Regions from separate parts of the Pseudoalteromonas sp. SG43-4 genome, predicted to be linked through region 2. Evidence: riboswitches for the same ligand, from Rfam matches in the RefSeq annotation. Region 2 holds a riboswitch; the other holds the start of a gene.

Region 1 (12,041 bases), on a different contig from region 2:
CAGCACCACTCAACGTGCTTAAAATACTTGTAACGCGAGGCGAAGGCGGACGTGGTTATGGGCTGCCAAGTGAGTGTAATATTACTATTTTATTGAGCATATTAGATTACCCTAGTAATTACGAAGCGCTTGTTAAAAAGGGTGTAAATCTCGAAATAAGCCCAATTAAATTAGCAGCACAGCCTTATTTAGCGGGTCTTAAAACACTAAATCGGCTAGAGCAAGTACTAGTTAAAAAAGCAATGCAAACGCAAAACTGCGACGATGTGTTAGTGCTTGATTACAATAACAATGTAATTGAAGCTTCTGCAGCTAATATTTTTGCGATTGAAAATAAGCGTGTGTTTACGCCATTGCTTGATGAGTGCGGAATAAAGGGCGTTTATCTGCAATCGTTATGTGATAAATTGCCTGTTGAATTTAAACGCGTGAAAGTAGAACACTTAACCCAAGCAGACGCCGTATTTGTGTGCAATAGCTTAATGGGAGCAGTACCTGTAAAACGTATTGAGCAACAGGTATTTAATACAGACGAAAGCCACGCATTACTAACTAAATTATTAGCCAAGGAGGCTGAGTGTTAAAAGTTATTTTATCGGTACTTTTTTTAGCTGTTATAACCACTGCTGTTGGTTACCAGCAATTACAAGCAACAATAAATAGCCCGTTAAAGATAGCACAAAACACACAATTTGAAGTTAAGCATGGCACTGGCTTTAATAAGTTATGCCAACAATGGCAAGCTAAAAGCTGGGTAGAAAGTTGTTGGCGTTATCAGGTAATTGCCAAATTAGATCCCACACTTACCGACTTAAAAGCGGGGCTTTACGAGCTAACAGCCGATAGCGTTATTAACAACGTAAAAAAAATTAACCAAGGTCAGCAAATTAGTTTTAGTTTTACCATAATTGAAGGGCAAAACTTACGTGAAGTACTAAGTGCTATTACAAAAGCTGATAATTTACAAAACGATTTAAAAACTGACGAACTAAGTACTCAAATACTGGGTAATGACACGCACTTAGAAGGCTGGTTATTCCCCGACACTTACCATTATCATAATAACGATACTGCAAGCAGTGTATTAAAACGTGCAGCACAAAAAATGCAGCAAACATTAGATGATGCTTGGCAGCAGCGCGCCGCTAATCTACCCTATAAAACAGCATACGAAGCACTAATAATGGCTTCAATTATTGAAAAAGAAACAGGCCTTGCCAGCGAGCGTCCGTTAATTGCATCAGCGTTTGTTAATCGATTAAACACCAATATGCGCCTGCAAACCGATCCAACCGTAATATACGGGCTAGGCGCTGACTTTGATGGTGATATTAAACGTAAAGATTTACGCGATTATACGCCTTACAATACGTATCGTATTAATGGTTTACCGCCAACACCGATTGCAATGCCATCAAAAGCCGCTATTTTAGCTGCAGTTAATCCGCCGCAAAGTGAATACGTTTACTTTGTATCAAAAGGCGATGGTAGCCACCAATTTTCAACCACGTTAAAACAGCATAACGCAGCAGTTAAAACGTATATATTAAATAAAAAGAATTAATATTTTATGAAACCAAAATTTATAGTAATAGAAGGGCTAGAAGGCGCGGGTAAATCAACCGCTATTTCGTTATGCCAAGACTTTTTAAACAAACAAAAAATAGACTTCATTAACGTCCGCGAACCTGGTGGCACGCCAATGGCTGAATCGCTTCGTACGCTTGTAAAAGCAGAACACGAAGAAGAGATTGCCTTTGAAACCGAGTTGCTTATTATGTACGCAGCTCGCTCGCAGCTAATGCACAATGTTATTACCCCAGCGCTTGATAAAGGCCAATGGGTACTTGCCGATCGTCATGATTTATCGTCTCAGGCGTATCAAGGTGGCGGGCGTGGTATTAGCTCAAATACATTAGCTTCACTTTCGTCAATGGTATTAAAGGGCTTAAAGCCTGATTTAACTATTTACCTTGATATTGACCCAGTGATAGGCCTTGAACGTGCAAAAGGACGTGGTGAGCTTGACCGTATTGAACAAGAAGCCATTGAGTTTTTTCAGCGTACACGTATGCGTTATGTTGAACTTGCTAATGACGACAACACAATTAAAACGGTTGATGCAAACCAAAGTATTGATAAAGTACATCGCGATATAACCAATGTACTGCATTCATTTTTTGAAGGCCTAAAATAATATGCCATTGCCGTGGCTACATGATACCCAAGCACGTTTAGCGCAAAGTTATCGTGCAGAGCGTTTTCATCATGCGCAATTATTTTGTGGGCCTGTTGGCGTAGGTAAGTTTGAGTTAAGTGATGAGCTTGGTAATGCTTTGTTATGCCAAAATATAGCTAAGCAGGTAGCTGCGCAAAACAGTATGCTGAAACCTTGCGGACAGTGTAAAAGCTGTTTACTTAACCTGGCTGGCACTCACCCCGACAAACGTTTAACGCAAGTCGATGGGCAAAGTATTGGTGTAGATGATATTCGTGGTATTAGTGATTTTATGAATCACTCTGCAGCGCAAAATGGCAATAAAGTCGCGATAATCGAAAATTGCGAAAAAATGACCACAGCAGCAGCTAACGCATTATTAAAAACACTTGAAGAGCCAACTAATAGCCGCTTTTTAATATTAACCACAAGCCAACCACAGCAGCTCCCTGCAACTATTTTAAGTCGATGCGCTAAAAGTGACGTAAAAATAGCTAATACAGCACTTGCTCAGCAATGGCTAGAGACATTAGACATTCCTAACTATAGTTGGTTAGCACTTTTTTATAACCAACCGCTGCAAGTAAAGCATTGGCAACAGCAAGACCAGCTGAAAAATATTGATACACTGTATAAGTTTGCAACTGAGTTTAAACAAAGTCATAATTTTAAAGCGTTAGTCGATATAATAAATAAACAGCCTGAACTTGTTCGTATATTTACTTTGTTTTTAAGCGTGCAACTAAAGCAGCAATTACTGCAAGGCATGAGTTTTGACGCTTATCAAAGTGCGCAAAATGCATTAGGCGAGTTTTTACAAAATAACACACAAGTACTTGGCCTTAATTTACCGCTTGCTGTATCACGATTAGCATACACATTGCGAAATTCTTAAAAGGATTAATCATGCAAGAACTACTAGTAGACATAGACGATTTAGACGAGTTATACCGTTGCTATATGCCTTACTTAAAAAAAGGTGGCTTATTTGTACGCACTAATATGCGTTACGAAGCAGGGCATTCATTAGCGCTTAGAGTTACTTTGCCCGATGCCTTAGAAGATGACGTAGTGACAGGTAAAGTGTCGTGGATCACGCCACAAGGTGCACAAAGCTCTAATCCTCCAGGTATTGGTATTAGCTTTTTAGATGATAAAACAAACCTAAACGCTAAAATCGAAAAGCTGCTTGGGACTATGTTAAACTCAGGCGATCAAACATATACCATGTAGTTATAGGGTCGATTTTTCATTGAGATTAACGCCGCCCTATATTGGGTTCTTTTAATTGCTAAGATAATAAATTAAACGAACAAATTTAAACCCTGAACATAATACAGGCCTTATAGTGATTGTAGATTCTCATTGCCATTTAGACCGTCTTGATTTTGATAAACTAGACTTAAACCTTGACCAAGTTCTTGATAAAGCGCGTGCAAAGCAAATAGAGCACTTTTTATGTGTAAGCGTAACGCTTGATCAGTTTCCAAGCATGCTTGATAAAATTAAGCATTACGACGATGTATCAGCCTCATGCGGTGTACATCCACTTGATCAAAAAGACGCCCTTAATAAACAGCAACTAATCGACTTAGCTTCACACGACAAAGTCGTTGCTATTGGCGAAACGGGTCTTGATTACTACTATTCAAAAGATACTCATGCAGTGCAGCAAGCAAGCTTTGTTGGGCATATTGAAGTGGCTAACGAATTACAAAAACCGTTAATTATTCATACACGTGATGCCCGCAGCGATACCATTAATTTAATGCGTGAGCACAAGGCCGAAAACTGCGGTGGTGTATTACATTGCTTTACCGAAGATTGGGATATGGCAAAAAAAGCCATAGACATGGGCTTTTATATTTCTATTTCGGGCATTGTTACCTTTAAAAATGCTATTGAGCTAAAAGAAGTAGTAAAGCAAATACCGCTAGATAGATTATTAATAGAAACCGACTCGCCTTATTTAGCACCGGTACCGTATCGTGGGCAAACAAACCAGCCAGCATACGTAGAAGATGTAGCTTATTACATTAGCGAACTTAAAGGCATTAGCTTTAATGAACTTGCTAAAGCGACTACCGAAAACTTTTATTCTTTATTTAAATTAGCAGCTAAAGGCTAAATACATGATTACTCACACGGCAAACCTTCCTATTTTACTAATGGGGCCAATGGTGCGCCGTGCAGAGCAAACTGGAGTTTGTATTCAGTTTGCTACCTCCAAGCCTGCAAACTGCCAAATAAACTTATTAAATGTTGAGTGTTATAGCGATCAACATACTGTTTCTTTGGGCGAACATTTATACCTGCATTTCGTTATTATAAAGCCAATAGACAACAAACTCCCTCTAGATAGCTTATTAAGCTATGAGCTTGTAATTGACGACACAGCAATCGATTTATCGCCTTGGTGCTATAGCAATCAAACAACGCCTGCATTTGTAATCCCCGATAAACTCAGTGATATTTTGCATGGCTCGTGCCGTAATGCACATCATCCAGCAAAAGACAGCTTAGTGTCTGCAAGTCACTGGCAAAATACTCAGCGTGGTAATAATAACCAGGGCGCACAATTGCTATTACTGAGCGGTGACCAGGTTTACGCCGATGATGTAGCAGGCCCCATGTTATTAGCTATTTATCAGTTAATTAAAGCCTTAGGTATCTATAAAGAGCAACCACTTGCCATTGAGCTACCGGATGATATAAATGAGCAACTTTATAATCGCCATTTGTTTTTACCAAAAACGCCTTGGCAAAAACGCTCAAAGTTAGGTGTTGGTTACTGGCTAAAAAAAGACGAACCTCATTTTTCAAGCGTAAAAGCCTACAATCACCTTATCCATTTTGAAGAATATATAGCACTGTATTTATTAAATTTTAGTGCTGCTGCTTGGCAATGCGTTGATATACAAAACACAACGTATTCAGGTCAAAACAAGCAAAACAAAACTATTTTTGACGCTGAAAAAACAGCACTGATTGATTATGCAAAAGGCTTAAGTGAAGTAGAGCGATTGTTTGCCAATGTATCTACATTAATGATGTTTGACGATCATGATGTAACCGACGATTGGAACCTCACCGCTGGGTGGGAGCAAGCTATAAATGAAAATCCAAGTAGTAAACGGATCATCAATAACGGCTTAATTAGTTATTGGCTTTTTCAAGGAATGGGGAACGATGCACTAAATAAAACAGGCGAGTTACTAACACCTTTTAAGCAAAGCCGTACTGCTAATAATTTATGGCAGTTTAAAGCATTTGATAAACCACTAAACGATTTTAGTTTTTGGCATTATGAGTTAACTACAACCCCAAAAGTAGTGGTGCTAGATACACGTACGCACCGTTGGCGAAATGAGCAAAACTTTAATGAGCCTTCAGGCCTACTTGATTGGGAGCGTTTAACAGAGCTTGAAGAAAGCCTATTAAGCCACGATCAGGTTATTATTGTATCGCCAGCCCCTGTATTTGGTGTTAAATCAATAGAAGCCATTCAAGCCATGTTTAACATATGTGGCCAACCGCTCATGGTTGACGTAGAAAACTGGATGGCGCACGAAGGATCAGCCAAAAAGCTACTCGATACCTTTAGACGAACCGACACCCCAAACGAAACGCTTATTTTATCGGGAGACGTACATTACTCCTTTTGTTTTTCGGTACAAAAGCGTTTTGGCGATCACCCCAATCGAATTTGGCAACTTACCGCCAGTGGTATTAAAAACGAGTTCCCGCGTAAGTTAATAAACATACTCGATAAGCTCGACTCAATTTTATACGGCCCAAAAAGCCCTTTAAACTTTTTTACCAAACGCTGGCACATGGAAGTAGATAAACACCAAACCATAGGTGAAGGGCAAAAATACTTAGTAAGCGACTCAGCTATTAGTTTAATAACACTAGAGCAAGGAAATTTAGCCCGCTATCAGCTTATACATGGTGATGGTCATTTAACTGAGTTTGATTTAGAAGAACAGTAATTTAATTTCAAAATTATACCTTTAGGTTAAATGCTTTCGAAATCAAATGGTGTGTTTGTTCCATCTATCCACTATAAAATTATTTATCAATAACAATGTGGCTGGGTAATGCAATATATCGGCCTTGAAAGTATTCACACTTATTTTCAATCAGAATATCATAGGTTTCGTTATCTTCAATTAAACAAGCTATAAATTTTATACCTAAGCCATGCGAAAGAGTGATTAATGTTCTTAAAAAATATTGATTTTCTTCACATTTAAGGTTGCTAATAAAGCTGCCATCTAACTTAACGTAATCAATATTTAACCCTTGCAGATATTTTATAGAAGTTAAATTTATAGCAAAATGTTCAATACAAACTCTAAAACCAAGCCTTTTTAGTTTAGCTATTATTTGAGCCGCTTGTTGTTGACTGTCGATTATAACCGTTTCTTTTATTTCGAAAATGAGCTTTAAGGATTTTTCTTTAGCTATTTTACTTACCGATTCAAGCCAAAATATAAACTCATTACTGTAAAGAGATTGCTTAGCTAAATTAATTGCAATTGGCTTATCGTAGTCACTTAAGTCTAGTGTTAATAATTTTGTTATTATTGCTTTATCAAGCTCAACTGTTAGCTCAAGCCGTTCTGCCATAGTAAATAGTTGGTTATTATTAAGAGGTTTATCGTTATAAAAAACGTTGGAAAACAACTCGCAGTATTCAACTGTTTTTGAACTATTTTTGATCGGTTGAACACTAAAACTAATCTCTTTATTTTTGATAACGTGGTTAATAACACTACGCCATTGAGTGAAAGATATTGCAGATAAATTTGAGTTAGAAATTATATCAACTTCATGTGGAGATGTGTCTAATTGTGACAGTAAATCACTTAATTTACATGTTTTGTGATAATCGATAGCTGAAGCCCTCGCGAATAGGGTATTAAATTCTGTCGTGTTTCTTTGCGAAAAGTCTCGACTTAAATGTTCAAGCATCTCTTGCCTATATTCAATGCTAACACTTAACATTAAGATAAAAGTTCCTCCCGAGATCCTAAACATCTCACTTTCTTGAGATAAGTTAAAATTCTTTTGAATAATACTTTTAACTTCAAATACATATTCATCTCCGGCAGCAAATCCAAAGTTTTTATTAATAGACATTAAAGAATCAAGAGAAATGAGTATCAGACATGACACATCATCTTTATTCATACCAGTTTGAATTGCACTAAATTGATTTTCAAAAGCGCGTCGGTTACCCAGCTTTGTAAGTTCGTCTTGAAAAACCTTTTTTGATAAAGTTTCACTATGCTCTGATAAAGACTGAAAGGTAGAGTTTAAATTTCTTACCATGTTATTCATAGCTTTAGTTACAGTTCTCAGTTCTATTGAGAATGGTACATCATCATTAATGATGAATTTTTTATGTGTAACTGATTGGGCTTGTTTTTCAAGCTTTTTAAGAGGCCTAAATATAGCGCTAAGTATTAAGTATCCTAGTGTTAAGCTAATAATTAAAAGTACTAAAGATGTAACACAGGTGTCTATTGCATGTTTCCATAACTTTTCATACGAAAGGCCCGGGTGGCTTTCTACGGTTAAAGTACCAGCGATATTCCATCCATTATTAACTTCGCTCGATTCCGGTACTCTTGGGAGTTCAAACATAGATATAAACCAAGGAGGAATATCTCGTGCTGCAAGTGGATTAACCCTTTCGATTAAAGTATTACCTTTATTATCGACAAACTTGATACTGTGATAGTAGCCAGAGTCAAATATAGCTGAGACCATAGTCTCTGCTATGACCAAATTAGTGTCATCAGTATAAGGAGAAATAGACAGTCCTAAATTAATAGCTGCGTCGTTAGCGTGTACGCTCATTTGCTCAGTGAAGTAAGCTTTAGTTGTATTAATATCAATAATTAAACGTGCAAAAAAAGAAATAGAAACAAGTACAAAAATAAGACCATATATCTGTGTTTTAAGACTCATGCCAATATTAATTTTATTATTCAATTTTAGTTTCTCCATTACTAACATTTATATCTCCTTCTATACGTTCAATCATATCTTGCCAAGATTTTAAACCGTGTTGTTTTCGTACTTTTTTTCCTATACCCCTAGCTTTAGAAAGCCAAAGGCCATGACCATTAAAGCTATAAATAGGTTTTAGATCTGGGCGTTTGGTTGCGGGTAAAATTTTATGCTTAAAGTTATCAAGTATAAGCGGAGGTGAATCATCGTTTTCTATATAAATTAATACCATGTGGGGGACATCAACCGTTAATTGACGTACGTACATTAACCTAAGTTTATTTTCAGGAAAACCTAATGCAAGGAGTGAAAAATATTTGGCAATAGCATAATCCTCACAATCACCACCTCCTCTACCTATCGTTTCGATAGGAGAAGCCCAGTAATCCTTTTTTCCCCAAAAAACGATATCTTCGTAGTATTTAATTTCTTCATTAAAGAACATGTTTACAGTGTTCAATTGCGACCACTCATTATCAGCTTGACCGTTTTCTAACAGTTTTAGCCAGTTGCCATAACGCATGACACCATCTTTGTTATATTTGTTCTCAATCAATTGTAATAATTTTTTATTATTGAGTTTATCCTCTATTTTTTGAGAAAAAACAAATAATGAAAAAATACACATACAGAGAAAGATTATTGTTTTTTTCAAATGCTTTTATTACCTAAAACATATTTAAAATTCAATTCTATTTTGCTAATCTTTTTTTGCTGCTAAGTAAACCTAAGCATAATACAACAATAAAAGTCATTGCGTTAGCTGTTGCTTGCAGCGGGAAATCAACAATAATATGAAGCATCATAAATGTAATGGCAGTTGCTACACCAAAACTAACGCCTTGATATAGCGATGATGTTCGTTGAGTCATATTATTAAAGCAAATATATAAAATATATAGCAATGACAATAAGCTAAAAAAACAGGTTAAAAAACCAAACTCAATTGCAAATTGAATATACTCATTATGTGCATGGTCATAAAACCCAGAATAAGGCATTGATTGGCTAGTTGGAAATAATCCATAATAGCTTCCTCCACCTGAACCAGGTATAAAATATTCCTCGAATAAAGGAATGGAATCTTTAATGACTTCATCTCTTGTTTCTTCAATAAAGCTAGTCTCAGCTAATCTTTCTTGTAATTTATCAGCACCAAAAAGACTACCGACAATAAGAGTATCGAGTACAAAAAAACTTATAATGAGATATTTTAATGACCATGGTTTTGATCTATAAAACTTAAGAGCAAACACACTGACCAAGGAGAGGGACACTAAAAAAGCAATGTTTCCCATTCTTGAGCGAGTTAAAAGTAACGCAACAACAATAATGATAAGGCACAGACGAATAACTAATTTTTTCGATAAAAGAGCCTTTATTAAATCTCTAAGGTAATGACTTACTTTACTATTTGAATTTTTTTTAATGTTTAATTCACTAATTATAAAGCCGATTCCTAGTGATAAAATAATCGCTAGATAATTAGCTAAATGGTTGTGATATACAAAAGAGCCATTAGCTCTTTGTGCGTATTCAAAACTAAAAATAGGAGTATCAGAAGGAGATGATAAATTTAGAAATGTTGCATAAATTGCTTGGACTAACCCTGCAATAATTAAGGAATAAATAATGGTAACTATTCTTTTTTTATCAAAAGTATATGTGCAAATGAGCCAAGCAAACATAAAAAAACTAACTGTTTTTAATAAAATTATTTGAGTCTGTATTGGATCTGTTGAATAAGAAAATATAATTTGGCTTAATAAAGTAAGTAGTAAAACACCAATTAAGCTGAAAATAGGCCAAGTTCGCAGGGGAGGAGAAAAGCCATTTTTTTTGTTTATATTGAATAGACAGTGTAAAAAAAACAACAAAAAAACAACAACTTCAGAAACTGCCCAAGCCCAAGGCCTATTACTGCCTAGAGGTATCGGAAGCCATATAATTAAGCTACAAAGGCTATAAAAAATAAATTTATTAAACATAAAAAGAAAACCCATAAAATGGGTTCCTTATAGAAGACTATGAAATTAGTTGCTTGAAACTGTTGTTCCGCCACCGCCACCACCAGAACCAGTAGATCCTGTTAGCGGAGTACCTGTACCAGACGTTAAACCAGAACCACCAGGGTTACCTGCAGCAGTACCAGAGCTAATTAGTTCTAAATTTAAATTAGGGTTAGAACTCGCTAGTACAATTAAATCATCTTCTGACATACCATTCGCTTTAGCAAAAGCAAAAAATGACTCTTGTTGACTTTCGGTAAGAGATAAATTAGCAAATAACGCACTTAAACAATCTTTTTTTAGAGTATCAGCGAGAGCTAAACACTCAGAAAGTTGCTCAGAGGCAATATTAGCTTTCTCATCAGAATCTTGTTGTGCCGATACCATTAGAGGAAAAGCGAGAACAATGATTAAAAAATTGACCTTTTTCATTTATTTACATCCTTATTTTAATTCCAACTTGTAATGAATAAGCTAGTAGCAATTTATTCATTAGTCAAAGTATATATTTAATAAAATAATTTGCATCTTTTTTATTTTTAACCATTCTGGGCAAAATAGGGTGTTTTAATAATTATGTCTAAAGCATTAATCATTAGTGTTATTTAACAGGATGTTAAAACAAAGGCGAATTTTAACTTGTTTTGTCTATTTGTAAACGTTAAAATTAAGAAAATATACGTCGTGTTCTTGAGTGTGTAGACTTCATTCACATAAAAGATTTGGTATATTTTCAATCTTTAGTTTAAGAAAGCCAAACTTGGTGTGAATCAAGGACGGAAAGCCACGGGTCTCCTCAAGGAATTAGTATCAGGATGATAGCCGGGTTGCTGAACATTATTATTTATAATTATAAATGTGAGGCACAAAATGAACACTTCAAATTTAGAAACAATCATATCCGGAATCGAAGGTTATTACGATTCAGTTCAATCTAGTCCAATCGATGATTTTAGTGAAAGTGAAGAGTCTTTATATGCAAGACTTGATTTTGGCTGGGTTGTTGATAAAGCAACTGCCAGAAGTTTTGCTTGGAACGATTTAATTGATGGTATTAACAATGACTCAATTGAGAACAACTCTCTCTCTAGCAATTCTATTATTGGCTCTTCACATTCTGACGTAATTATTGGCAATACTCAGAATAATTTTTTAGATGGTGGTAACGGCGCTGATTATATAGATGGTGGCAAAGGTAATGATATTATTTTTGGCGGTCTAGGAAAAGATTGGTTAATAGGTGGAAAAGGTAATGACCTTCTTAATGGTGGCGTAGAATGGGGTGAAACGCTTGATGGAGGAGAAGGTAAAGATACAATCGATTATACCGGCGACACTCTCGATGGTGAAGGTATTTATATACGATTAGATCAAAATTTTGTTACTACATTGGAAATAAAAGACTCTCATTCGTGGGGAGATATGATAGCTGGAATAGATAATAATACCCTACAACATGACAACCTAGTTTCTATTGAAAATGCTATTGGCTCGAAATATAGTGATTCTATAAACGGTGACTCTGGTGATAATATTTTGCATGGAGGTCTTGGTGGTAACGATTGGATTGGCGGTGGTCGTGGTAATGATACTGCTAGTTATGAAGGGAACACTGAAGATGGGGCTGGGGTATTTGTACGTTTAAATCTAGGCTGGGCTTGGAGTTCTGAAGATAATTATAATATGTCTTGGCAACAAATAGTTGATGGAATCAACAGTAACACTTTAGATCACGATAAGCTTGGAAGTATCGAAAACGTAATTGGTAGTATCCATTCTGATTCATTAGGTGG
Region 2 (12,041 bases):
CCATACCGGCAAGTGTTGTGTAATAAATATTATGTGTTTTATAGGCAACAATGATGGCGACTATTGCTGCGCTTAAATAAGGGTTTTGCCAGTTTAAGTTAATGCCATCTTCATTCAAAAACACGATAGGCACCCAAATTGCTGTAAGCACCGCAGGTGCGCTAAAGCTTAAAAATTGCTGCATTTTAGGACCTACTTTAAACGGTAAAGCGCGGTGTAAAAATAAATAACGCGTAAAAAATGTAATACACGCCATGAGTAAAATAGTTGTCATCATGGCGTTGCTTCCTTTTTAGTGGTTAGTCTTGCTGTGCTGTAACCTGCGGCCATTGCCAGCAGCGCTGAGCAAACAAGCCACAACTCAAATCCTGTACTTTTTAAAAGCGTTGCGCTAACACCAGCTACAATTACCGTAACGAGTGAGGCCAAATTTTTGATTCCCGGAATAACCAACGCGATAAACGTGGCAGCAATTGCAAAGTCGAGCCCTAAATTAGTTAGGTCGGGCAGCATTGTTCCCGCTACAATACCAATTAACGTCCAAATATTCCATGCAATATAAAAGCTAAAACCAGCGCTTAATGCGTATATTAAGCGTGTTTTTGTTCTATATGCTCTTCGATGATGAGAAAACGCAAACAGCTCGTCGGTTAAAACAAAACTTACTGGTAAGCGCCAACGCATAGGTTGATCAATCACCTTATGACGCACGGCTAACCCGTATAAAAAATGCCGAGAGCTAATAATAAATGTTGTGAATAAAATTGTGAGCAATGGTGTGTTGCCCGCCATAAGTTCAATCGCAACAAGCTGTGCAGAGCCTGCAAATACTAATAACGACATTGCTTGGGTTTCAAAGGCGCTAAAACCATTTTGAATCGCTAAAGAGCCGCATAAAATACCCCAAGGAACAACGGCTAAACACAGTGGTAGCATATCTAAAAAGCCTTTTAAAATAGCTTTTTTAACTGGTTGCATGATATTTACTCTCACGGCTTGTAGAATGGCTCATAAGGATACCTTAATATTATGATGTTAAAGTAGTTAACAAATTAAATAATACTGTTTTTTTAAGGATAGGCACAATGACGACGTTAAAAGTGTGGGATGGGTTTATTAGATGCTTTCATTGGTTTTTGGTTGTAAGTATTGCAGTGCTTTATTTTAGTATTGAAGAGGGCATGATTGAGCTTCATTTTGTTGCTGGCTTTTTTACTTTAGCACTTATAGTAACACGTTTAATTTGGGGTGTTATTGGTAGTAAAACCGCGAGATTAAGTGGGTTACTGCACTCTCCTCGTGCTATCTTAAAGGCGCTAAAAACACCAAGCGAATCGTTAGGCCATTCAGCACCCGGCAGCTGTATGGTGATAGTTTTTTTTATATTGATCATAACGCAACTTGTAAGTGGCTTAATGAGCAGTGATGGTATTTTAACTGACGGGCCGCTTGCTCAATATGTGTCTAGCGATACGATTGATTTTGCCAGTTGGCTACATGAGCTGAATTTTGACATTTTACTTTATGCTATTGGCTTGCATGTATTGGCTATTATCATTTATAGAATAAAAGGCAAACCGCTAGTTAAGGCGATGATCACAGGCTCAAAAGAGTTAAAAGCGGATGACTCTGAGGCTAAAGTAACTAAAGCGTCTTGGCCTGCGTGGTTAATATTTATATCTTTATTGGTGTTGCTGGTATTTACGTGGGCGAAAGAGCCTTTAACTTATTTGTTTAGTTAAAAACACATTAAACCAACCTTAAAGGGTTGGTTTTTGTTTTTGGTTACATTCTTTTGTTTGATTGTTATGCGGGGTCGAATTATAATCGCCGCATTGCTGGCAAACTAGCCGAAAGGTTAGGACGCAAAGTTTCCGGTCTAAGGCTTTTTAAAAGCTATGGTAGCGGGACTACTGCATAACGTGTTGTTATGTATCACTTGCCCTCAGTGTATTTTTTGTGTATCCATAGTCTATGGATAAGATTTTGTAACTCTTAAGGTGTTGCCGTGTTTATGCATACGTCGTTGGCCTGTGGAAAGTGGTCAACAATAGGTTGCTTAAATCATCATACCCAATTATTTATTGGTGATGTGGTGAGTGTAACCTTTTACGACATGCAAGGAGAGCTGGTTAGTTTATCATTTGATTACAAGATCACCTCGCTTGAGCAAGGTGAGCCTCACGCATGGCCACGTTTAGTTGCCGAGCATATTAATGTGCATGTTCCTCTGGTTAGCGCAGGTAAAATGACCGAACAGGGTTTAATTGTAGCCTATAGAAATAATGAAATTTTTGCTTTGCAAAGCAGTGGTATATGTAAAGCACACGTCGACTTTCATTGTATTGCAAAATGCGATGAGCGTGTTGTTAAGAACCTTGATACTTATGATTACGTGTACCCTGAAAATTGTGAAAACTATAATGCGGGTACAAAGGTATTGCAGCCAAAAACTGGGCATGTATATCAATGCAGGCCTTGGCCATTTAATGAGTTTTGCCGCACGAATGACGATAATAAGTCTATGTTCGAGCCCGGTGTAGGGCAAAGCTGGGCTATGGCTTGGCAGCAAATATAAAGCTTAAATTATCTTCCCAAAGGTATAGCGGTTTTAGTAATGAAGCGTTTACCGTTTTAGCCCATCCAACTATTGGATGGGCTTTTTTATTTTTATGATAAACTGCAAATCACATTATTTTTTTAATTGGTTTTGTTGTGTCTCGTCCTGTCTACTCTTTAAGTTTATTACCTAATTTCCCGATTGCTAAACAGCAAGCCCATACATTAAGTACTCATAATAAGATACGTACCGATAATTACTATTGGATGCGTGATGACGATCGCCAGGATGAGCAAGTACTTGCGCATTTACATGCTGAAAATGCGTACTGCGATGAACAGTTAGCTGCTATGAAGCCACTACAAAATACACTTTTTGAAGAGTTAAAAGCACGCATTGTAAAAGATGATAATTCGGTACCCGTTAAAGACGGGAAATACTGGTATCACTCAGAAGTTCGTGGTGATGATGAATACTCGCGTCATTATAGAAGTACGAGCATAAAGGCCGATAATAAAGAGCTTTTACTCGATGTGAATGTCTTAGCTGAAGGATTTGAGTTTTTTGAGCTGGGCGAAGTCGCACTAAGTCCATGCGAGCAGCTTATGGCTTACTCTGAAGATACTGAAGGTCGTCGTATTTATAATGTTCGCTTTAAAAGCTTAGCGACCGGTGAAATGCTACCTGATGTACTTGAAAATACAGAAGGACAAGTTGTTTGGGCTAACGACAATAAAACTGTTTTTTATGTAAAAAAAGATTTAAAAACGCTATTAGGATACCAAGTATTTAGGCATGAGCTTGGCAGCGAGCAAAGCCAAGACGTAATGGTCTACGAAGAGCAAGACAGCAGCTTTTTTATGGGACTTGGTAAAAGCCGCGATGAAAGCTTAATTATTATTGATTTAGCATCGACAGAGACCAATGATACATGGGTGCTTGATGCTAATAAGCCCACTGGCGAATTTAAAGCATTAATGCCGCGTGAAGATGGCCACGAGTTTGACGTAGATAAGCTAGGTGACACATTTTATATTGTGACTAACTGGCAAGCTAAAAACTTTAGATTAATGACGGCAACAAACGAAACAATTGCTGATAAAACACAATGGGTTGAATATACAGCTCACAGAGAAAATGTACTGCTTGAAGGTGTAGAGTTATTTAATAACTTTTTAGTATTGAGTGAACGCGAGCAAGGGCAAGCTCGATTTGTAGTTGTTAATAGGCAAGGGGATCGTATGGCACTTGAGTTTGCCGATCCTTGTTATTATGCTGCAATAGCAATGAACCCAGAGCCAGACACACGCACTGCGCGTATTTATTACTCAAGTTTAACAACACCAGGCTCTTTATATGATGTTGATTTAGCAACTGGCGAAAAAACACTACTTAAACAGCAAAAAGTACTCGGTAGTTTTAATGCGGATGACTATCAGTCTGAGCGATTAATGGTAACTGCTCGCGACGGAGTTAAAGTACCCGTATCAGTTGTTTATCGAAAAGACAGCTTTAAAAAAGATGGCTCAAATCCGTTATTTCAATACGGTTATGGTGCGTATGGCTATACGATTGATCCAAGTTTTTCAAGTTCATCGCTGAGCTTGCTCGATCGTGGTTTTGTTTATGTAATAGCACATGTTCGAGGCTCTGAAATGCTAGGCCGCGAGTGGTACGAGCAAGGTAAAAAAGAGCATAAACAAAATAGCTTTAGTGACTTTATTGATGTGACAAAAGCGCTTGTTGCACAAGGCTATTGTGATAGCAGCAAGGTGTTTGCCTCAGGCGGCAGTGCTGGTGGTTTATTAATGGGGGCGGTTGTAAACCAAGCACCAGAGTTATATTGCGGTGTTGGCTGTCATGTACCTTTTTTAGACGTATTAACCACGATGCTTGATGAAAGTATTCCGCTCACAACAAATGAATATGATGAATGGGGTAATCCAAATGAGCCTCAGTTTTATGATGTAATTGAAGCTTACTCGCCGTATGACAATATTCGCGCCCAAAACTATCCGAACATACTCGTTACTACCGGTCTTCATGACTCACAAGTGCAGTATTGGGAGCCTATGAAGTGGGTTGCAAAAATGCGTGAACTTAAGACTGACAGTAATATTTTAGTATTTAAAACCGATATGGATGCAGGGCACGGCGGTGCATCAGGTCGCTTTAAAAGTTTAGAGGAAAAAGCACTCGAAATGGCCTTTTTTATTGCTTTATTAAATTAACTGCAAAATCGGAAAATTGTATTATCCTATATATAGAAGTTGATATATGTAAGGCGATATATGTTTGGTGCACATGGTGAATTTCAAATTTGTTCACAGCCCCCTCAGATGTATTTAGAATTGAAAGGGAGCTTTAATAATGAAGGCATTACGCTGTTAACTAATGGAGTTGTTCAGGAGTTGAGCACTCACCCTGAAAATACGATTAAGTTTGTGGTTGTTAATTTAAAAGAGTTTGAGCTGTTAACTTTGGATGGCCTCGATTCATTAGAGGCCTATTTTGCCGGTGTAAAAGAACGTGGCTATCAACGAGTTGATTATATAAACATTAATATCATAGCTAAAAATATGTTTGAAAAAGTATGGAAAAATAGCGATGTAGAAGTTAATTTTTATAAAGATACCGAAAGCTATTTATTAGTGCACCCAAATGACAGTTATATAAAACAGAACTGGTAATTAATATGAGTATTATAAACCGCTATTGAAGAGGGCTTATAATACTCTCTAAACACCCTTTATAGCGCCGTGAAAGGTTTAAACACATATCGTTTTTCAGTCTTACTCTATAATCGCCACTGTCAGTAGGCATCAGTTCGCAAATAGCTTGTTTTCTTACCAGCGTAGAGCGATGAATGCGAACAAATCCTTCAGGTTCTAGTTGTTGTTCAATATTTTTCATGGTTTCGCGATGTAGTACCGGCGTATTACCTTGGGTAAAATGCAGCTCTACATAGTTGCCCGCGCCATTAATCCAAATAATATCATTGATATCAATTAGCCTTACCTTACCTACATCTTTAACCACAATGTGTGATGATGGCTTTTCAGCTTGTGTGCTTTGCTGGTATTGGCGTTCGGCCGCACTTGCAATCGGGCAAAGGTGAATCAGCTTATCAAAGCATTTATCAATACGTGATGCAGTTGAATCTAATATTAAAAAATCTACAGCGCCAACTTCAAAGGCAAAACTCGCAAAATGTCCCGATTGAGCAATAATGACTAACTTCAGCTTTTTAGCAAGCTCAGTTAAATGCACTATTTGCATAGGGTCAGCTAGGTTGGTTAGTTCGTAAAACAGTACGTTGTATTGATCTGTGTCTATTTGATCTAACCTATTTGTTTGAAGAAAAGATTGAGATTCAAAGTGTCGGTGATCTTGCACACGCTTTGTTAAAAATGTTGCAAACTTAGTGTTACTAACAAAAGTTAATGCATGAAAAGAAGCGATCATTATTTTATATCTCTTGCTGTATATAATAATAAAGACCGTGCTTAGCGGAAAAACTGTTATGAAAAGTACAATATATTTATAAAATAATTGTGACGTACTGATTCATCCCATAAAAGCTGCTATTCGTACCAAAGACTACGCCTCATAAATAATGCCCGTAGAGTGTTTAAATAAATCCCCTTACTGTAATCCGCGAAGTAACCATTTAGTTACAAAAATAACAATTCAGGGGAATTATATGACATTAACTAACAAAGGTAGCGCGCGATTATTTAAAAAATCGTCGTTAACAGTTGCGCTAAGCAGCGCGATACTTGCAAGCTTTTCATTTCAAGGTGTTGCAGCAGAAGATGACGAAATAACTAAAATAGAACGCGTACAAGTTACAGGATCTCGAATTCGTTCAGCTGAGGCAATGTCATCGGCTCCTATTCAAGTTGTAGATAGTGCTGCTATCGATGCATCAGGGTCGTTAAATATTCAAGACTTATTATTAGAGAACCCTGCATTTGGTACACCAGCTATTAGCCGTACTAACTCAAACTTTAATACCGCAAGTGCGGGTGTTGCTACTGTTGATTTACGTAATTTAGGCTCTAACCGCACATTGGTTTTAGTGAATGGTCGTCGTTATGTATCAGGTGTACCAGGTAGCTCTGCTGTCGATTTAAATACTATTCCGAGTCAATTCATCGAACGTGTTGAAATTATGACAGGTGGTGCTTCATCTGTTTATGGTTCTGACGCTGTTGCTGGTGTAGTTAACTTTGTACTAAAAGATGATTTTGAAGGTATTGAATTCGAAGGCCAATATGGTGAATCAAGCGAAGGCGATGATGAATCACGTCAATTCAACTTTACCTCGGGCTTATCAAGCTCAGATGGGAAAGGGCACGCGATGTTCCATCTTGGGTATTCTGATCAAGGTGCTGTTTTTTCACGTGACCGTGACCGCTCGGCAGTAGACCAATTTTCAGGTATCTTCTTTGAAGATGATCCAGTAGCAAACCCAGGTTCTGTATTTGATGCTGTAAGCCCATTTTTATCTTCATTTCCGCCACAGGGTCGCTTTAGCGCTGGGGATGAAACATTTACGTTTAATGATGCAAACACCCTACAAAACTCGTTTAGTACTAACGGTGGCGATGGCGTAGCTGCAAATGGTTTTAACCGAAGTGGCGTACGTACGATAGCGATACCTACAGAACGTTACTTATTTGCCTCAAATGGTAGCTACGAGCTAAGCGACAAGCATAGCTTTTTTTATGAAGGTACTTACGCTGCAACAACAACCGTTTCTGAATTAGAGCCATTTCCTTTTGCCTCTGACGACATCTATGCAAATGGCCAAGTACCAATTGAATTTAATGTAAACGGTGAAATATTGCGTAACGCATTTGTACCTGATGATATATATAACGCAGCAACCGACACCGATGGTGATGGTATGCGTGATATCTTTTTTGCAAAGCGCTTAAGTGATATCGGTAACCGTGGAGCACGAGCTGAGCGTGATACATTCCGTTTAGCACTAGGCTTTCAAGGTGAAATAGCAGATGGTTGGTTCTACGATACTTACTATGTATACGGTAAAACAAAAGAGCAGCAAGTTTCTGGTGGTTTAGTTAACGTACAAAGCTTTCGTCAAGGTTTAGAGGCTGTTATCGATAGCCAAGATTTAGATGGTGATGGTATTACTGATGAGGCTATTTGTATCGATGCGACAGCACGTGGCTTTAACTGTGCGCCGGTAGACATTTACGGTTTCAATTCGCTATCGCAAGGTGCTATTGATTTTGTAAGTGCACCTAGCTCACTTTCAACGTCGGTTGAGCAAGAAATCATTGGTGGTAATATTTCAGGTGATTTATTTGATTTACCGGCAGGTACGGTAGGTATCGCTGCTGGTTTTGAATACCGTGAAGAGTTCTCACGTAGTGAATTTGATGCTCTACAGCAAGCTGGCCTTAATGCGGGTAATGCAATTCCAGCAACAGAAGGCTCGTTTGATGTAACTGAATATTATGTAGAAGCAAACATCCCCGTGCTTGATTCTGTAACAATGAATGCAGCAGTTCGTTTGTCTGACTACTCAACAGTAGGCAATACTGAAAGTTGGAACGTGGGTATAGACTGGGAAGTAATGGATAGCTTACGTTTACGTGCTACCCGTGCACGTTCAACACGTGCTCCAAATATCGATGAACTATTTTCTCCACCTTCACAAACTTTCCCAAGTGGTTTAAACGATCCATGTTTAGGTGTTACTAATAGTGGCGGTGGTGCTGCAGGTGATGCTTGTCGTACAGATGTTGGTGTTACAACTAATATCGCCTCAAATGGCGAGTTCACGCTTAACCAGTCTGACTTACAAGGTATTAGTGGTTTTAACCGTGGCAACCAAGATTTAAAAGAAGAAGTTGGTGACTCTGTAACAGTAGGTTTAGTATTTACACCAGAAAATCTAATATCAGGCCTAGACATTACGCTTGATTACTTTGATATCGAAATTACAGATGCAATCGTATCAACACCTCGTCAGTTTATTCTTGACCAATGTTATGGTGGTGGCGATACAAGCTTTTGTGACTTTGTAACTCGTCGTAGTGCGCCATCAGGTAATAATAGTGCTGGTTCACTAGAGTTTATTGACAGTGGTGTATCTAACAGTGGTGGTTTAGGTACAGAAGGTGTTGATTTAACACTAACGTACTCTACTGATATTGGCCCAGGTGCGTTTAGAACTCGCCTTGCTTATACTTACCTAATTGATGGTTATAGCATCCCACTTCCAGGCGCTGATAAAGATGAGTTTGCTGGAGAAATTGGTGCATCAGAGCATAAAGCTAACTGGAACTTTGGTTATAAACTTAACGACTTTGATTTTAACTGGAGCTTAACTTACATTGGCGCTGCAGACTTTGATGATCAATTCTTAAGTGGTTTTGGTATTGCTCCAGGTGGAGTAGGGATTGGTTCAGTGACATATCATGATGTTCAAGCAAGTTACCATATCAGCGATTCAACAGAGCTTTACGCTGGTGCGAGTAACTTATTTGATAAAGAGCCACCACGCATTTTATCGGGTGTGAGCGGTTCAAGTACTGGTACTGAAACAGATGCAGGTACGTATGACCCAATTGGTCAATCATTCTACATAGGTTTTAGAAGTAAATTCTAACCAACAATAACGACACTAATATAGTTACTTAATTCGTAACGTTCACAAAGCCTCAGTATTGCTGGGGCTTTTTCATGGGGAAAAATAATGTAGTAGTAATGCTTATACATTGTTTATCCCAATATATGAGCATTCTACCCACTTAAACCAAAAACAACGCCACTGGTAACAGGGGCGTTGTTTAGTATTGGGAGGAGGCTAATATAGTAACCGAATCGCTTGATTATTTAACGATTTATCCCTATTTGTGGCCCTCTTCATTGAGGGCTTTTTTTTGCTGGTTTAGTCTAAGTAAGCCTTTAGCATCCAAACCAGTTTCTCTTGCTCTGAAATGTAATCGCTCATTAGTGAGGCTGTACCTTCATCGTCTGCATCACCAGCTTGGCTTAAAATATCACGCTGCATGTGAATTAATGTGCTGTAACCAGCAAGTAGGTTTTCTACGGCTGTAACGCCATCACTAATACCTTTAGCTTCTTTAATTTTACTTACTTCAAGGTAATCAGAAAATGCATGTAGAGGCGCACCATCTAACGTTAAAATACGTTCTGCAACTTCGTCTACTTTTAGAAGTAGTAAGTTATAAATTTCTTCAAATTTAACGTGTAGTTCAAAAAAGTTACGGCCTTTAATATTCCAGTGAAAGCCACGCGCGTTCATGTATTGAATCTGGTAGCTACTCAATAATGTATTGAGTGACTTTATGATGTCTTCGCTTTTTGCGCTGTTTAGACCAATTGCGTTTACATGTGACATAACTTGCTCCTGAATAACCGTTTGTTTGTGAACTTGTGATAAGTATTACTAATTTCGATAAATTAGTAAAATCGTTTAAATGTATCTAGTTAATAGTTTTAACCTATTAGCTGTTTTTGATACCTGTATTCACTTTAGACTATTAATAGAAATGGGACTGATTAATAAAAATACTACCCCTCAAAAATAAATAAAACCCAGAAGTATATAAATCATGATCTAAAACAAACTTTATTCAAGGTAATAACTTAGCTATTTTTTTATTGATGTAGGTCAAAAATCATCCACCCTAACGGCGCATAATAATGTTGTCGAAATAATTAGGAGAGATAACATGCATGCAAAAACAGCGAAACAAAATAAAGCAGAGTTAATCGTGGTAGGAATTGCAGTCATCGCATTTGTGCTTGGGCTAGTCGCGCACTTAGCAGGAGCAAGCTTTGCGAACTCAGATTTTTTTGGTTACATTGCGGCGCCCATTCCGCTGATACTGGCTGTGATATTTTTAATTAGTTATAAAATAGCAGCCAATGCTGAGGATTAATCTTTCTCGTTTAAGCACTTTAAAATGTAATCGAGTACTTGGCGCGAGTAAATCATACTGGTATGGCTTAAATGAAACACCTTGTGTTCTGCCATACCTTTGAGCTTTGTTTCATCGAGTAATACAGTGCCATCTGATTTGCTGCCTTTGACTATTAAGGGCATAAGCCCAATAGGTAAATCGCCCGCAATACTGTAAAGCTTAGCTTTAAAAGGCCAATTACCATTTTTAGTAAGCAAAAATTCAACACTATTTTTTAAAAATGATTCAAACCCTTTTTGCTTCATTTTTTGCGCTATATGACTGCCTTTATGTGGAGTACCCAGTGTAATTACCTTCGTAATATTCTGGCTAGCAGGAGAGTTTGCCTCTAGGTAAGCACGTGCAATAAGCCCCCCCATAGAGTGGCATACAAGCGCTGCAGGTTCGTTAGAAATACACTCATCAATTTGTGCAAATATGGTATCGCGGTGAGGGTCGAGCGTATTATAGGTAATGTTTAATACCGTCATACCCGACTCTTCAAGTCGTGAACAAAGTGGGCGCATAACAAAGCCAGACATATACAAGCCATGTAAAACAATAACGTGTTTAACTTTCATATGCTCTCTAATACCAATTTTATTAAAAACATGATCATTCTAGCGTATTAGATAATCCGCTACCTGCGTTAAAAGTTATTTAGATAGAACAACTATATGTCATAATTTTCGCCTTGTTATCGACTTATTTATTTGTCGCTATAATAGATAACTAATTTAATGCAATTGATATAACTACCGTAATTACATTAACTGTAGCGGTTTTATTTCAATATTGGTTGTATCGGTATTTACCCATACTTCACCATCTTGAATGGTAATGGCGAGCTTAATTCCACGATCAACCAAAGCAGCAAGTGCTTGTGTTGCTGCGTAATCAAGGCTAAAAATACTTAGATTTTTAAATTCATACAATTTAGGTTGATGTTTTTGCCACCAAATTGCTTGATTGTTTTCACCATAAGTATATAGCACCACTTTTTTAGATTTATTACAGGCTTTTTTAAGGCGTTTCTCATCTGGTAAGCCAAGTTCAACCCATAGTTCTATTTCTTCACTATAGCTTACATGCCAAAGTTCAGGCTCATCATCAGCACTTAACCCTTTAGTAAATTCTAAACCATCACAGCTATTTAGCGCAAAAGCGAGTAAGCGAATCATCAACCTTTGGTCGGTTTCTGATGGGTGTTGAGCCAAGGTTAAATTAAAATCTTGATAAACGTGGCGGTCCATATCGCTAAGCGATAACTGCACTTTCATAATGGTGGATTTAAGAGCCATAACAACTAATCTGAAAAAATTTGCGCCAGTATAGCGCAATTAAATGAATTGCCAGTTAAAATAGCGGTTAATTATACGTTAGGAGTTAAAAATGGCTATCCAGTGGTTCCCTGGGCACATGAATAAAGCCCGCAATGAAATTAAAGAAATAATGCCACAAATGGATGTGATCATTGAAGTGCTTGATGCGCGCATTCCCTACAGTAGTGAAAA

What was found. A riboswitch is a leader RNA that binds a small molecule or an ion and turns the genes downstream of it on or off. The one in region 2 is predicted to bind cyclic di-GMP.
Region 1: linked by a shared signal. The riboswitch ahead of H5160_RS19415 (calcium-binding protein) and the one ahead of H5160_RS15645 (hypothetical protein) in region 2 are both predicted to bind cyclic di-GMP.

The regions. Positions count from the first base shown of each region.
Region 1 is NZ_JACJFB010000031.1:5,129-17,169, reverse strand. It holds gene pabC (aminodeoxychorismate lyase) at 1-584, shown strand, start outside; gene mltG (endolytic transglycosylase MltG) at 578-1,564, shown strand; gene tmk (dTMP kinase) at 1,571-2,197, shown strand; gene H5160_RS19455 (DNA polymerase III subunit) at 2,199-3,113, shown strand; gene H5160_RS19450 (PilZ domain-containing protein) at 3,125-3,451, shown strand; gene H5160_RS19445 (TatD family hydrolase) at 3,567-4,346, shown strand; gene H5160_RS19440 (alkaline phosphatase D family protein) at 4,351-6,210, shown strand; gene H5160_RS19435 (EAL domain-containing protein) at 6,290-8,245, opposite strand; gene H5160_RS19430 (transglutaminase-like cysteine peptidase) at 8,214-8,894, opposite strand; gene H5160_RS19425 (O-antigen ligase) at 8,932-10,242, opposite strand; gene H5160_RS19420 (hypothetical protein) at 10,273-10,680, opposite strand; cyclic di-GMP riboswitch class I at 10,992-11,083, shown strand; gene H5160_RS19415 (calcium-binding protein) at 11,119-12,041, shown strand, end outside.
Region 2 is NZ_JACJFB010000017.1:30,609-42,649, forward strand. It holds gene H5160_RS15630 (AzlD domain-containing protein) at 1-277, opposite strand, end outside; gene H5160_RS15635 (AzlC family ABC transporter permease) at 274-978, opposite strand; gene H5160_RS15640 (cytochrome b/b6 domain-containing protein) at 1,086-1,742, shown strand; cyclic di-GMP riboswitch class I at 1,831-1,918, shown strand; gene H5160_RS15645 (hypothetical protein) at 2,015-2,578, shown strand; gene H5160_RS15650 (S9 family peptidase) at 2,716-4,791, shown strand; gene H5160_RS15655 (hypothetical protein) at 4,852-5,250, shown strand; gene H5160_RS15660 (LytTR family DNA-binding domain-containing protein) at 5,273-6,025, opposite strand; gene H5160_RS15665 (TonB-dependent receptor domain-containing protein) at 6,264-9,206, shown strand; gene H5160_RS15670 (Dps family protein) at 9,489-9,962, opposite strand; gene H5160_RS15675 (hypothetical protein) at 10,297-10,506, shown strand; gene H5160_RS15680 (alpha/beta fold hydrolase) at 10,503-11,108, opposite strand; gene H5160_RS15685 (YaeQ family protein) at 11,292-11,828, opposite strand; gene ylqF (ribosome biogenesis GTPase YlqF) at 11,920-12,041, shown strand, end outside.